One region of the Luteibacter sp. 329MFSha genome, then DNA from elsewhere that is predicted to be linked to it. Evidence: predicted binding sites of a transcription regulator. Region 1 holds the regulator's gene; the other holds the start of a gene.
What was found. Region 1 encodes FliA, which starts transcription of late flagellar genes. Its sites were predicted from a motif close to TAAAGTTTNNCNNNCNNNGGCCGATAA; they were not measured.
Positions count from the first base shown of each region.

Region 2: the regulator FliA is predicted to act here: its motif matches at 4,720-4,746, upstream of BMW54_RS08600 (GGDEF domain-containing protein).

Region 1 covers NZ_FOJE01000001.1:150,497-157,799, forward strand. Annotated here, with positions in the region: gene flhF (flagellar biosynthesis protein FlhF) at 1-630, shown strand, start outside; gene BMW54_RS00715 (P-loop NTPase) at 695-1,570, shown strand; gene BMW54_RS00720 (RNA polymerase sigma factor FliA) at 1,567-2,298, shown strand; gene cheY (chemotaxis response regulator CheY) at 2,359-2,760, shown strand; gene BMW54_RS00730 (protein phosphatase CheZ) at 2,769-3,410, shown strand; gene BMW54_RS00735 (chemotaxis protein CheA) at 3,419-5,458, shown strand; gene BMW54_RS00740 (flagellar motor protein) at 5,460-6,200, shown strand; gene motD (flagellar motor protein MotD) at 6,197-7,201, shown strand; gene BMW54_RS00750 (ParA family protein) at 7,201-7,303, shown strand, end outside.
Region 2 covers NZ_FOJE01000001.1:1,905,242-1,912,544, forward strand. Annotated here, with positions in the region: gene pip (prolyl aminopeptidase) at 1-875, opposite strand, end outside; gene BMW54_RS08590 (FAD-binding oxidoreductase) at 909-2,291, opposite strand; gene serA (phosphoglycerate dehydrogenase) at 2,402-3,637, shown strand; gene BMW54_RS08600 (GGDEF domain-containing protein) at 3,732-4,685, opposite strand; tRNA gene BMW54_RS08605 (tRNA-Pro) at 4,883-4,959, opposite strand; gene BMW54_RS08610 (MerR family transcriptional regulator) at 5,007-5,363, opposite strand; gene ihfA (integration host factor subunit alpha) at 5,344-5,643, opposite strand; gene pheT (phenylalanine--tRNA ligase subunit beta) at 5,645-7,303, opposite strand, start outside.

The sequences.
Region 1 (7,303 bases):
ACGGGCGTCGGCAAGACGACGACCATCGCCAAGCTCGCCGCGCGCGCGGTGCTTCGCCACGGCGCGTCGAACGTCGCGCTGATCAGCGCCGACCAGTACCGCATCGGCGCCGGCGCCCAGCTGGAGCATTACGGCCGGTTGCTCGGCGTGCGCGTGTTCAACGCCCACGACGCCACCAGCCTGCGCAACGTGCTGTTGCAGCTGCGCGGCCGCCATACCGTGCTGGTCGACACCGCGGGCCTCGCCGGCAACGATCCCAAGCTGCAGCAGCAGTTCGAGACGCTGCGCGCGACCTCCGACGTCCGCGTCTGCCTGGTGCTCGCCGCCAACGCGCAGGCGCAGGCGATCGACAACGCCATCCGCGCCTATGCGCCGCTGGCGCCGCAGAGCGCGATCCTCACCAAGCTCGACGAGGCGCCGCTGATCGGCGGCGCCCTATCGGCGGTGATCCGCCACGGCATGCCGCTGGACTACACCACGGACGGTCAGCGCGTGCCCGAGGACATCGCCACGGCCGACGCGCACAAGCTCGTCTGCCTCGCCGCGCAGCTCCTCAAGCAGCGCAACGACGAACCCGACGACGCCGTCCTGGCCGAACGGTTCGGCCTCTCACCCCCGGCGATGGCCTGACCGGCCGCGCCGCACCCGCCCGACTCCCTGCGTGACTCCGTCCCATTCCTGCAGTGATCTTTCTATGAACACACACGTCGATACGACCCAGGCCGCCGGCCTCAACTGGCTCGCCGACCGCCGGCCCACCCGCAGCATCGCGATCGCGGGCGGCAAGGGCGGCGTCGGCAAGACCACGGTGGCCGTGAACCTCGGCATGGCGCTGGCCATGGGCGGGCGCGACGTGCTGTTGCTGGATGCCGACCTCGCGATGGCGAACATCGACGTGCTCCTCGGCCTCCAGCCCACGCGGCACCTCGGGCACATGCTCGAAGGCGAATGCGCCATCGAGGACCTGGTGCTCCCGGCCGCGCACGGCCTGAAGGTCATCCCGGCCACGTCCGGCGCCCGTCGCATGGCCCAGCTGCCGAACATCGAGCACGCCGCGGTCATCCGCGCGTTCGACGAGTACACGTTGCCCCCCGAATACCTGATCGTCGACACGGCCGCCGGCATCTCCGACAGCGTGTCGATGTTCGCCGCGGCGTCCGACGAGGTGGTGGTGGTCGTCTGCGACGAGCCGGCCTCGCTGACCGACGCCTATGCCCTGATCAAGGTCATGAGCCGGGAGTTCGCGGTCAACCGCTTCCGCATCGTGGCGAACATGGTCCGGCACGCCCAGGAAGGCCGCCAGCTGTTCGAGAAGCTGTCCCGGGTCACCAACCGCTTCCTCGACGTGTCGCTCGATTTCATGGGGATGGTGCCGCACGACGAGTACCTGCGCCAGGCCATCCGCCGCCAGGCGGCGGTCGTCGACGCCTGGCCGAGCAGCCGCTCCGCGGTCGGATTCAAGAATCTGGCCAGGTCGGTCGATACATGGGGTGAACCCGAGCCCCGTGCGCAGGGCCGTATCGGTTTCTTCGCCGAACGGTCCCACCTGGGGGGAGGGCTGCCACTGTGAGCGTCGCGACCGAATACCTGGAGATCACGCGGATTCCGCCTGACCAACTGGTGAGGACTCACGCGCCGCTGGTGCGTCGCATCGCCTATCACCTGATGGGCAGGCTGCCGCCAAGCGTGGATGCGAACGACCTCATGCAGGCCGGGATGATCGGACTGCTCGAGGCCGCGAGGAATTATTCGCCGACTCGCGCGGCCAGCTTCGAAACCTATGCGGGCATCCGCATACGTGGCGCCATGCTGGACGAACTGCGCAAGACGGACTGGACCCCGCGCTCCGTCCACCGGAAGTTGCGCGAGGTGGCGGAGGTGACGAGGCAGATCGAAAACGAGACGGGCGCGGATGCCGAAGACGCGGAAGTGATGAAGCGGCTGGGCATCGACGCCATGGAATACAACCAGATCCTGGCCGACGCGGCGAGCGCGCGGTTGCTGAGCCTGACGGCGCCCGAAGGCGACGAGGGCGCGGCGATCGACGTCGCGGACCCGGACGCCACGGGCCCGGAAGGATTGTTCGAGCAGGAAGGCCTGCGCGACGCGCTGGCGCAGTCCATCGACGGACTGCCCGAGCGCGAGAAGCTGGTCATGTCGCTGTACTACGATGAAGAACTCAACCTGAAGGAAATCGGTGCGGTGCTGGGGGTGAGCGAATCGCGGGTGTGCCAGATCCATGGCCAGGCCCTGATCCGCCTCCGTGCACGCATGTCGGGTTGGAAAGACAAGCATTGACGGCATCCCGGTGCCGTCGCCGGTAAGAAGCACGCGCGGTCAGCAAGGCGGAGACGAGTTTTGGACAAGAACATGAAGATCCTCGTGGTGGACGATTTCTCCACCATGCGACGCATCGTCAGGAACCTGCTGGTGGAGCTCGGCTTCACCAACACCCTGATCCAGGAAGCCGAAGACGGCAACGCGGCCCTCGCGATGCTGCGCTCGCAATCCTTCGACCTCGTGGTCACCGACTGGAACATGCCCAACATGACGGGCATCGAGCTCCTGCGCGCCATCCGCGCGGACGCCGCGCTCAAAGCGTTGCCGGTGCTGATGGTCACCGCCGAGAACAATCGCGACCAGATCATCGCCGCCGCGCAGAGCGGCGTGAACGGCTACGTCGTGAAGCCGTTCACGGCCGTCACGCTGAAGGAAAAACTCGACAAGATCTTCGAGCGGCTCGCCGCGGCCGCCGGCTAAGGATGACGATGAACACGATGCTTTCCAGCGGCCGCGATGTCGCCCCCGAACTGCGCGAACTTTTCGAGGCCGACGACACCGTGGCCTTCGAGCACGCGCTCGACAACCTCCTGCGCACGCGCGAGCAGCACATCTTCCTCGCGCTCGGTCACCTCGCGCGCGACCTGCACGAGTCGGCGCGGCGCCTTGCCGCCGATATCTCCACCGACGGCGTCCCGGGCAACATGAGCGACGCGCGCAAGCATCTGCGCGACGTCCTCGAGATGAGCTCGCAGGCGGCCCACCGCACGCTCGACTTCAGCGAGAAGCTGCGCCCCCAGGCGCAGGCGCTGGCCCGCCAGGCCGACGAGGTGCTCGTGCTCGACCAGGCCGATCCGGCGTTCGCCAGCAACGCCACGGCACTGGCCGTGCGCGTGGGCGACTTCGCGCAGAGCTGCGACATCGGGTTCGGCGAAATGGTCGAAGCCCAGTCCTGGCAAGACCTCTCCGGCCAGCGCGTGGCGCAGGTCGAGGCGTTCATGGCGAAGGTCGAATCCTCGCTCGTGGAGCTGGTGCGACTCACCGGGTCGCTCGCGGGCGGCGCGGCACCGGCGGCCGACAAGGTCAGCCAGGACGAAGTGGACCGCCTGCTCAGCGAATTCGGGTTCTGAGCGCGCTTATGAGCGTGGAGCTGGACAACGAGCTTCTCAACGTCTTCCTCATCGAGGCGCGGGAACTGCTCGAGAGCCTGGGCGAACAGCTGGTGGACCTTGAGTCCACGCCCGGCGACGTCGAACTGCTGAACGCGGTGTTCCGCGCGTTCCATACCGTCAAGGGTGGCGCGGGCTTCCTCGGCCTCAATCCGATGGTCGAGCTGTGCCATCGCGCGGAAGATCTCCTCAACGAGGCCCGCAACGGGGCGATCGTGCTCGATGCGGGCTTCATGGACGCGCTGCTGGAATCGCTCGACCTGCTCAACGACATGATGCGCGCCGCCGACGGTGGCGTGCCGATCGAAGCCGCGCCCCGTTCGCTGCTCGATCGCCTGCTCATTCCCGGCCGCGCGGCGACGGCGGCACCGGTGGCGCTCGCGGCACCCGTGGCGGTCGCCGCCAGCGCACCCGCGCGCGCGCACGATCCGATCGAAGACGAATTCGAGGCGATGCTCGACGCCGCCCGCAGCGATCGGGCGCCCACGCCGGCACCGTCCGGCACCATTTCCGACGACGAGTTCGAAGCGCTGCTCGACTCGCTTTACGGCACGGCTGCGCCGGGCTCCGAGCCCGTCGGCGGCGTGCCGCCGGCGGTTGCGGCTCCGGCGCCAGCCACCGACACGAACGCCATCAGCGACGACGAATTCGAGGCGCTGCTCGACAGCCTGCATGGCACGGCCGCGCCCGGCACCACGCCGATTGCGGCGCCCGAGCCGCTCGCGCCGGCGGCGGTGGCAGCGACCGCGGCGCCCGTCGCCCCGGCTCCCGCGTCCAGCACCGACGACACATCGGCGAAGCCGAAAGCCGCGACCGAAAAACGCGGCGCCCAGGCGGCCGACACCACCGTCCGCGTCGACACGCACCGCCTCGACGGTCTCGTCGACGCCGCGGGCGAACTCGTGCTGGTGCGCAACCGCCTGAGCAACCTCGCGCCACGCGGCACGAACGATCCCATGGAGCGCGCGATCGGCGAGCTCGAGCGCGTGGCCGAAGACCTGCAGAACGCCGTGCTGCGCATGCGCATGCAGCCGGTGGGCAAGCTGTTCTCGCGCTTCCCGCGCATCGTGCGCGATCTCGCCCGCCAGCTCGGCAAGGAGATCGAGCTCGTCACCGAGGGCGAGGACACCGACATCGACCGCACCGTGGTCGAGGCGCTGGCCGATCCCCTGGTGCACCTGCTGCGCAACGCGGTCGACCACGGCGTCGAAATGCCCGACGCGCGTGCCCGCGAGGGAAAGCCGCGCGCCGGCACGGTGCGCCTCGCGGCGGGCCAGTTCGGCGACCGCATCGTCATCACCGTCACCGACGACGGCAAGGGCATGGATCCCGAGGTCCTGCGCCGCAAGGCGGTCGAAAAGGGGCTGATGGACGAGGAGCAGGCCGCGCGCCTCGACGAGCGCGAGTGCTACGAGATCGTGTTCCGTCCGGGCTTCTCCACGGCGAGCCAAGTCTCCGACATCTCCGGCCGCGGCGTCGGCATGGACGTCGTCAAGACCAAGATCGTCGAGCTCGGCGGCACGCTGTCGATCGACTCGCGCGTCGGGCACGGCAGCACGGTCCGCCTTTCGGTGCCACTCACGCTCGCGATCCTTCGCGTGCTGATGGTACGCGTCGGCGACCGTCTGCTCTCGCTGCCGATGTCGAACGTCGCCGAGGTCTTCGAACTCGTTCCCGGCCAGATCCAGGAGCTGGACGGACGCATCGTCGCGGCGCACCGTCAGCGCGCGCTACCGCTGGCCGACCTCGGCCGCTGGGCCGGCGCGGCGGGGAAGGGCGGTCACGTCGTCGTGGTGCAGATCGGGCACCAGACGCTCGGCTGCCTCGTCGACGAGGTGCTCGGCCGCGAGGACGTCATGGCCAAGCCGCTCGGTCCGTTTCTCAAGGATGTTCCCGGCGTCGCCGGCGCGACCATCACCGGCGACGGCCGGATCGCGCTGGTGCTGGATCTCGCAGGCCTCGCCGACGACGGCGGCCAGGTGCTGCCCTCGCTAAGGATGGCTGTCTGACATGGATATCGTGAGCGTCGTCGGGACGATCCTGGCCTTCGTGGTCATCATCGTGGGAACCATCCTCAAGGGCTCGAGCCTCGACGCCCTCTGGAACCCGGCGGCCTTCGTGATCGTCTTCCTCGGTACCTTCGCCGCGTTGCTCGTGCAGACGCCCGGGGCGGTGCTCAAGCGTGCATGGAGCATGCTGCCCTGGGTGTATCGTCCGCCCGACATCGAGTCGGAGAACCTCGTCAGCCGCATCGTCGGCTGGAGCGAAATCTCGCGCCGCACGGGCCTGCTCGGTCTCGAGCCGGCCATCGAGCGTGAGACCGATCCCTTCATCCGCAAGGGCCTCCAGCTGCTGGTCGACGGCACGGAGCCCGACGCCATGCGCTCGGTGCTCGAAGTGGAAATGCTCGCGCGCGAGCACACCGACATCGAAGCCGCCAAGGTCTTCGAGAACGCCGGCGCCTATTCCCCCACGATGGGCATCATCGGCGCCGTGATGGGTCTGATGTCGGTCATGCAGAACCTCGCCGAACCGAGCAAGCTCGGCCACGGCATCGCGGCGGCGTTCGTCGCGACCATCTACGGCATCGGCCTCGCCAACCTTTTAGCGCTGCCGATGGCCTCGCGTCTGAAGGGCCTCGCCCGCCAGCGCTCGCAGATGCGCGAGATCCTCGTCGAAGGGCTCGTTTCGATCGCGCAGGGCGACAACCCGCGGCACATCGAGAGCAAGCTGCAAGGGTTCCTGTCGTGAAGCGACGGCACCACGAAGAACACATCAACCACGAACGCTGGGCGATCCCCTACGGCGATCTGATCACGCTGCTGCTCGCCTTGTTCGTGGTGATGTACGCGGTGTCGGCCGTGAACGAGACCAAGTTCCGCGTGATGGCGCAGTCCATCAACGAGGCATTCAACGGCACCGGCAAGGTGATCGAACCGATCCGCGACGCGACGCCGGCCGCGCAGGTGCCGCTGCCGAACCAGTCGCGCTCGCCGACGGCCGCGCCGATCGCGAAGATCGACGTACCGATCCCGCCGCGCAACCTGCCGTTGCCGGGACACGAAGGCGCGGCCGCCGAACGCCAGGACGCCGCCAACGTCAACACCGCCACCGCGGCGAACACCACGGTGGGCAAGACCGAGAACGCCAGCCTCAGCCAGATCTCCGACGAAGTGAAGCGCGCGATGAAGCCGCTGATCGACAAGAGCCTCGTCAGCGTCCGGCAGACCCCGGACTGGCTGGAGATCGAAGTGCGGACGGACATCCTGTTCCCCGTCGGCGTGGCGAAGCTGCAGCCCGCCGCGGAAGACGTTCTTCGCAAGCTCGCGGGCATCCTCGCGCCGTTTCCCAACGCGATGCGCATCGAGGGATACACGGACAACACGCCGATCGCGACCGCGCTCTTCCCGTCGAACTGGGAACTGTCGGCCGCGCGCGCGGCGACGGTGGCGCGACTGATCACCACCACGGGCGTGGACCCGCATCGTGTCGGCATCATCGGCTGGGGCGAATTCCGCCCGACGGCCAACAACGCCAGCGAAGAAGGGCGCAATCGCAACCGGCGCGTCCTGATCGTGGTGATGAGCGACAAGGCCGCGCCGGCGCGTTTCTACAGCGACGCCGACCGCGTCGATCTCGCCGCGGCGACACCGTCCACCACGCCACCCCCGGCCGCCACGGCCGCGACCGAGGTCGAGGCGCCCACCGCAGGCGCCGCGCGGCTCGCGGCCCCGGCCGGAGGAGCACGCTGATGCGCGTATGGGCGATCTCCAACCAGAAGGGCGGCGTGGGCAAGACGACCACCGCCGTCGCGCTCGGAAGCCTGCTCGCCGCCTCGGGCAAGCGCACGCTGC
Region 2 (7,303 bases), 1.8 Mb from region 1:
ATGCGCAGGTCGGCTTCCGGGAACGCGCGGTGCAGGTCCCATGCGCTGCGGACCGGGCAGACGACGTCGTAGCGACCCTGCACGATCACGGTGGGGATGTGGCGGATGCGGCCAACGTCGCGCAGCAGCTGGCCGTCGACCTCGAAGAATCCCGCGTTGACGAAGTAGTGGCACTCGATGCGCGCGAACGCGAGCGCGAACTCGTCCTCGCCGCTGGAGGCCATGTGGCCTTCGTCCTGATAAAGGTAGCTCGTGGCGGCTTCCCACACCGACCACGCGCGCGCCGCGGCGACGCGCACCGCCGGATCGTCGCTCGTCAGCCGGCGATGGTAGGCGCTGATGAGATCGCCGTGCTCGGCCTGCGGAATCGCGGACAGATACGTTTCCCACGCGTCCGGGTAGAGCTGGTCGCAGCCGGACTGGTAGAACCATTCGAGTTCCGAGCGGCGCAGCATGAAGATGCCGCGCAGCACGAGTTCGGTGACGCGCTCCGGGTGCGTTTCGGCATAGGCGAGCGCCAGCGTCGATCCCCACGAGCCGCCGAAGACCTGCCAGCGGTCGATGCCCAGGTATTCGCGGACCCGCTCGATGTCCGCGACGAGGTCCCAGGTGGTGTTGTCGGTCAGCTCCGCGTGCGGCGTGGACCTGCCGCAGCCGCGCTGGTCGAACAGGACGATGCGGTACGTCGCCGGATCGAAGAAACGGCGGCAGCGCGGATTCGTCCCGCCGCCCGGACCGCCATGCAGGAAGACGACCGGCTTGCCCTGCGGATTGCCGCTCTCCTCGAAATAGAGCGTATGCAACGGCGACACCTGGAGCATGCCGCTGTTGAACGGCTCGATCGGCGGATAGAGGTCGGGTGAATCCTGGGCCATGGAAAGTCCTGCGGGGCGTGGAAAGTGCCTAGGTTACAGCAGCTTGCCCGGGTTCATGATGCCCTTCGGATCCCACGCCGCCTTGATGGCGCGCATCAGCGCGATCTCGGCGTCGCTGCGCACGCTGCCGAGCCAGGGCTTCTTCACCAGGCCGATGCCGTGCTCGGCCGAGATGCTGCCGCCGTGCCGGGCGAGCGTGTCGACCAGGAGCGTCGTGACGTGCTCGCACTGCTCGACGAACCGCGCGTTGTCGAGTTCCGCCGGCTTGAGGACGTTGATGTGCAAGTTGCCGTCCCCGATGTGGCCGAACCAGACCACCTCGAAGTGCGGGTATCCCTCGGACAGAAGCGCCTCCATCTCCGCCATGAACGCGGGCACGGCGGAAATGCGCACCGACACGTCGTTCTTGTATGGCTTATGTGGCGCGAGGCTCTCCGTGATGCCTTCGCGCAACCGCCACAGCGATGCCGCCTGCGCGTCGCTCGAGCTGATCACGCCGTCGACGACCCAGCCCTCCTCCATGCACAACTCGAAGAAACCGAGCGCGGCGGCTTCGGCCTGGTCGTCGGCCGCGTCGAATTCCGTGACGACGTAGAACGGGTGCGTCTCTTCGAACGGCTGCTGCGCCCCGTGCGCCAGCACGTGACGAAGGGCCCGATCGGTGAAGAACTCGAAGGCTTCCAGACGGAGGCTGTGCCGCGCTTCGGCGAACACCTTCATGAGCGCGTCCATCGCGGGCACCGCGAGCAACATCACCTGCGAGGGCGGCGGTGGCGAGGTGAGCGTCAGCGTCGCTTCCACGACGATGCCCAGCGTACCCTCCGAACCGATCACGAGATGGCGCAGGTCGTAGCCCGAGGCGTTCTTGATCAGGCCACGGTTGAGGTCCAGCAGTTCGCCGGTGCCGGTGACGACCTTCAGGCCGGCGACCCATTGCCGCGTGTTGCCGTAACGGATGACGCGGATGCCGCCGGCGTTGGTCGCGATGTTCCCGCCGATCTGGCAGGAACCACGCGCGGCGAAGTCCACCGGATAGAGCAGGCCGTGTTCGCGCGCGGCGTTCTGCACGGTCTCCAGCGGAACGCCGGGCTGCACGGTGAGCGTGCGGTCGATCGGGTCGAAGCCGAGCACGCGGTTCATGCGATCGAGGCTGACGACGAGTTCGCCGTGCGCCGCCACGGCGCCACCGGAAAGACCGGTGCGCCCGCCGGACGGGACGATAGCGACGCCGGCGCCATGCGCCCAGCGCACCACCGCCTGTACCTCGTCCACCGACGCCGGCCAGACGATGGCCAGCGGCGCCGGCCTCCAGCGACGCGTCCAGTCGCGGCCGTGGTGCTCGAGGTCGCCGGGATCGGTCGACACCTTGAGGCCGGGAATCTGGTGGAGAAGGTCGGACAGGCGCGGATCGGTCATGGGACGGCTCGCTGGCGAAGGCGTCCAGCGTGCCGCAAGGCGGCCCGAGCGTCTACCGCGCCGCAGCATATCTGGCATAGTGGGAACTCCCTCCCAGGACCGTCCGGACCATGAAGCGCACGTCGTACCCGAAGGAAGACATCAAGGTGCTCCTGCTGGAAGGCGTCAGCCGCAGCGCGCTGGATACCTTCCGTCAGGCGGGTTACACGCAGATCGAGTTCCACGAGAAATCGCTGTCCGGCGACGACCTGATCGAGCGCATCGCCGACGCGCACATCGTCGGCATCCGCTCGCGGACGCAGCTGACGGCGGAGGTGCTCGCCGAAGCGCGCCGGCTAATCGCCGTGGGCTGCTTCTGCATCGGCACGAACCAGGTGGATTCGGCAGAAGCCGAACGCCTCGGCGTGCCCGTCTTCAACGCCCCCTACTCCAACACGCGCAGCGTGGCCGAACTGGTCATCGCCGAGACGATCATGCTCGTGCGCCGCATTCCCGAAAAGAACGCGGAATGCCATCGCGGGGGCTGGTCGAAATCGGCCGCGGGCAGCTTCGAGGTGCGCGACAAGGTGCTGGGCATCGTCGGTTACGGGCACATCGGCACGCAGGTCGGCGTGCTCGCCGAATCGCTGGGCATGCGCGTGATCTTCCACGACATCGAACCGAAGCTTTCGCTCGGCAACGCGCGTCCCGCGGCAAGCCTGGACGACCTGCTCGAACGCGCGGACGTGGTCACGCTGCACGTGCCGGAGACGGCGTCCACGAAGAACATGATCGGTGCGGACGAGATCCGGCGCATGCGGCCGGGCAGCATGCTGGTGAACGCCTCGCGCGGCACCGTCGTCGACATCGACGCCCTCGCCGACGCGCTGCGCTCGAAGCATCTCGCGGGCGCGGCCATCGACGTCTTCCCGGTCGAGCCCAAGGGCAACGACGATCCGTTCGTCTCGCCGCTGGTCGGCATGGACAACGTGATCCTCACGCCCCACGTCGGCGGCAGCACAGCCGAGGCGCAGGAGAACATAGGCATCGAGGTCGCCTCGAAGCTGGTCCGTTACAGCGACAACGGCAGCACCCTCTCGGCGATCAACTTCCCGGAGGTCTCCCTGCCCGGCCACCCGACCAGCCGTCGCCTGCTGCACATCCACCGCAACATCCCGGGCGTGCTCTCGCGCGTCAACGAGGTCTTCTCGCGCGCGGCCGTCAACATCGATGGCCAGTACCTGCAGACCTCCGCGCAGGTGGGCTACGTGGTGATCGACGTCACCACCAGCGAAGAACACGCGGCCGCCCTGCGCAACGAGCTGGCGGCGATCGACGGCACGCTGAAGGCCCGCGCGCTGTATTGAAGCACCTACCCCCGGTAGGAGCGGACCTGGCCGCGATGGGGGCTCGCGACCTGCCAATCGCGGCCAGGTCCGCTCCTACGGGGAAACGCGGGCGTCAGGCGGGGACGCCGCCCTCGGCCACCACGCGTGCCCTGCCGCGCTCCTTCGCCATGTAAAGACGGCGATCGGCCAGTGCGATGAACGGAAGGATGTCGTCGCCCTCCGCGGGAACGAGCGTGTTGACGCCCGCGCTGAGCGTGAGGCGCTTGCCGTCACCCGCGCCGGCATGGGGAATGAGCGCCTTGTCGACGAGGTCGAGGCAGCGCCAGCCCAGCGCCATGGCGGTGGCCGCGTCGGCGTCGGGCATGAGCAACACGAACTCCTCGCCGCCGAAACGGCAGAGAAGGTCGCGCGGGCCTCGCACGATGCCCGACAGCGCGGCGGCGACGCGCTTCAGGCACTCGTCGCCTTCGAGATGACCGTAGTGGTCGTTGTACTGCTTGAAGTAGTCGATATCGAGCACGACCACGGACAGCGGCTGGCGATCGGCCTGCGCCTGCCGCCACTCCCTTTCCATCACGAGGTCGAAACGGCGGCGATTCGCCACGCCAGTCAGGCCGTCCTTGAACGAGAGCTCCTCGAGCTCGCGCTGCATGTCGAGCAGCCGCTCCTCGGTGCGCTTACGCTCGCTGATGTCGAACATGAAGCCGATCAGCGCGTTCGGCGTGCCGTCGGGATTGCGCACCACATGGACCACGTCGCGGATCCACACGAACTCGCCGTCCTTGCGCAACGCGCGGTAATCGGCCTCGTGGTCGATGCCCGCCTGCGACTGCGACACGCAGAAGTTGAAGACCCACTCGCGATCCTCGGGATGCATGCGGTCGGCCCAGTCCTGCACCGTCTGCCACGACTGCGGCGCCCAGCCCAGAAGCTCCTCGATCTGCGGACCGATATACGCGAAGCGCAGCGTCGCCCAGTCGATCTTCCACGGAATGGCGCGGGTGGATTCCAGCAGCGTCTTGTAAACGCCGGCGTCCTCCTCGCGGAGGATGTCTTCGATGCTCATGTGGCGCCTGCGGTTCCCCTGGTGCTCTGCAGGGGTATCGGCCGATTCGGCGTGAACTGTAGGAGCGCGCGTGCGCGCGACAGCTCCTCGCGAGAAGCCCAGGACCTGCGGCTCACGGCCTCAAAACATGTCGCGCGCAAGGCGCGCTCCTACCGGGTCGAAAAAAAAAGCGTCCCGGAGGACGCTTTTCAGAATAATGGTCGGGGTGGCGAGATTCGAACTCGCGACCACTACACCCCCAGCGTAGTGCGCTACCAGGCTGCGCTACACCCCGACGAGCTGACGATTGTAACAGCATCGCCGCGATCTGCGGAAGGCGGATCAGCGACGAAGCAGGGTCAACACTTCTTCCAGTTCGAGCCGCACCTGGCGCACGATCTGGTGCGACATGCTGGCTTCCATCCGGGCCTGCGGGCCTTCGAGGCGGGCGCGGGCGCCCGTGATGGTGAAACCCTCGTCGTACAGCAGCGAACGGATCTGGCGGATCATCAGCACGTCGTGGCGCTGGTAATAGCGGCGGTTGCCGCGGCGCTTGACGGGCTTGAGGGCCGGAAACTCCTGCTCCCAGTAGCGGAGCACGTGGGGTTTGACACCGCACAACTCGCTGACCTCACCGATGGTGAAGTAGCGCTTCGCCGGAATGGCCGGAAGTTCGGTGTTATTCCCTGGATCCAGCATAGCCCTCGACTCTTACCTTGAGTTTCTGGCCGGGACGGAAGGTGACCACCCGCCGGGCAGAGATGGGAATTTCTTCGCCGGTCTTGGGATTGCGACCGGGCCGCTGATTCTTCTGCCTCAGGTCGAAGTTGCCGAAACCCGACAGCTTCACCTGCTCGCCCCGCTCCAGAGCCTCGCGCACGACCTCGAAGTACGCGTCCACGAATTCCTTGGCCTCGCGCTTGTTGAGGCCTACGTCGAGGAAAAGCCGCTCGGCCATTTCCGCCTTGGTCAGCGCCATCTTATCCTCGCAATCTTGCCTTGCATGTCTTCTCCAATGCCCCCACCGCGTCGGCGACGCGAGCGTCGGCATCGTCGTCGGTAAGGGTGCGTGAAGCGTCCTGTAAAATCAAGCCCATAGCGAGACTCTTTCGACCTTCATCGATTCCCTTTCCGGCGTAGCGGTCGAAGAGGCGGATCCCTACGAGGATGTCGCCGAGCGCCTCGCGAACGGTCGCTTCGACCGACGCCCAGGTCACCTCTTCCGGCAGCTCGACGGCGATGTCGCGGCGGACGGCCGGGAAGCGCGGGACCTTGCCGGCGCTGGGCAGGCGGCGCGCCAGGATCGGCTCGAGCGCTAGCTCCATCACATAGACGTCGGGGCCGAGGTCGAGCGACTTCGCCAGCGCCGGGTGCAGCGCGCCGAGGAAGCCCGATGGCACGCCGTCGCGAAGGACGCGGGCACCGCGGCCCGGGTGCAGCCACAACGGGAGGTCCTGCGTGTCGATCGTCCAGCGCGCCGGCTCGCCGGTGTGGGCGATCAGCGCGTCGAGGTCGCCCTTGAGGTCGAAGAAGTCGACCGGGCGCGAGACCTCGCCCCACTGCTCGGCGCGCGCCGTTCCCGACGCGACGACCGCGACGCGGCCGATCTCGTCCGGCGCGCCACCGGTGGCGTGGAAGCTGCGGGCGATTTCGAACAGGCGCACACGCTCCTGCTGGCGCGCGCGGTTGTGGCGCAGGGCCTCGACCAGGCCGGGCAGCAGCGACGTGCGCATGACGGCCAGATCGGCGGACAGCGGGTTCGCCAGGGGCACCCAGGCGTGGTCGAGATGCCAGGTGCGCAGCAGGTCGGCGCTGACGAACGACAACGTCACGGCCTCGAAGTAGCCGCGGGCGGCCAGCTGGTCGCGCAGGGCCATCTCGTCGAGGCGGGCCTCCGGCTCGGCGCGGAGGGCGATCTCGCCGGCCGGCACATGCGTGGGGATGCGCTCGTAACCGTGGATGCGGGCGACCTCTTCGATGAGGTCTTCCTCGCGCTCGATGTCGAAGCGGCTGCTCGGCGGCGTGATACGCCAACCGTCGGGAATCTCCTCCACGCCCATGCCGAGCGCGGTGAAGATGCGCGTGACTTCGCCGGCGGCGACGTCGATGCCGAGCACGCGACGCAGGCGCGCATGGCGCAGGAGCACCGGCTCGTGCGCACGAAGGTACTCCGGCAGTTCGGCCACCGTGACGGGGCCGGCCTTGCCGCCGGCGATCCCCAGCAGGAGTTCGGTCGCGCGCTCGATCGCGCGCTTCGGCAGGGCCGGATCGACGCCGCGCTCGAAGCGGTGCGAGGCGTCCGTGTGCAGGCCGAGCTTGCGCGCGCGGCCCATGATCGCGGACGGCGTGAAGTGCGCGGCTTCGAGGAAGATGTCGCGGGTGTCGTCCGTGACGCGGGAATCCATGCCACCCATGACGCCGGCCACCGCGAGCGCGTTCGCCTCGTCGGCGATCACGACGAACGACGGGTCGAGCTTCGCCTCGCTGCCGTCGAGCAGCTTGAGCGTCTCGCCGTCGCGCGCGTGGCGGGCGACGACGGCGCCGGACAGCTTGCCGTTGTCGAACGCATGCAGCGGATGGCCGAGTTCGAGCATCACGTACTGCGTGACGTCGACGATGGCGCTGATGGGACGGATGCC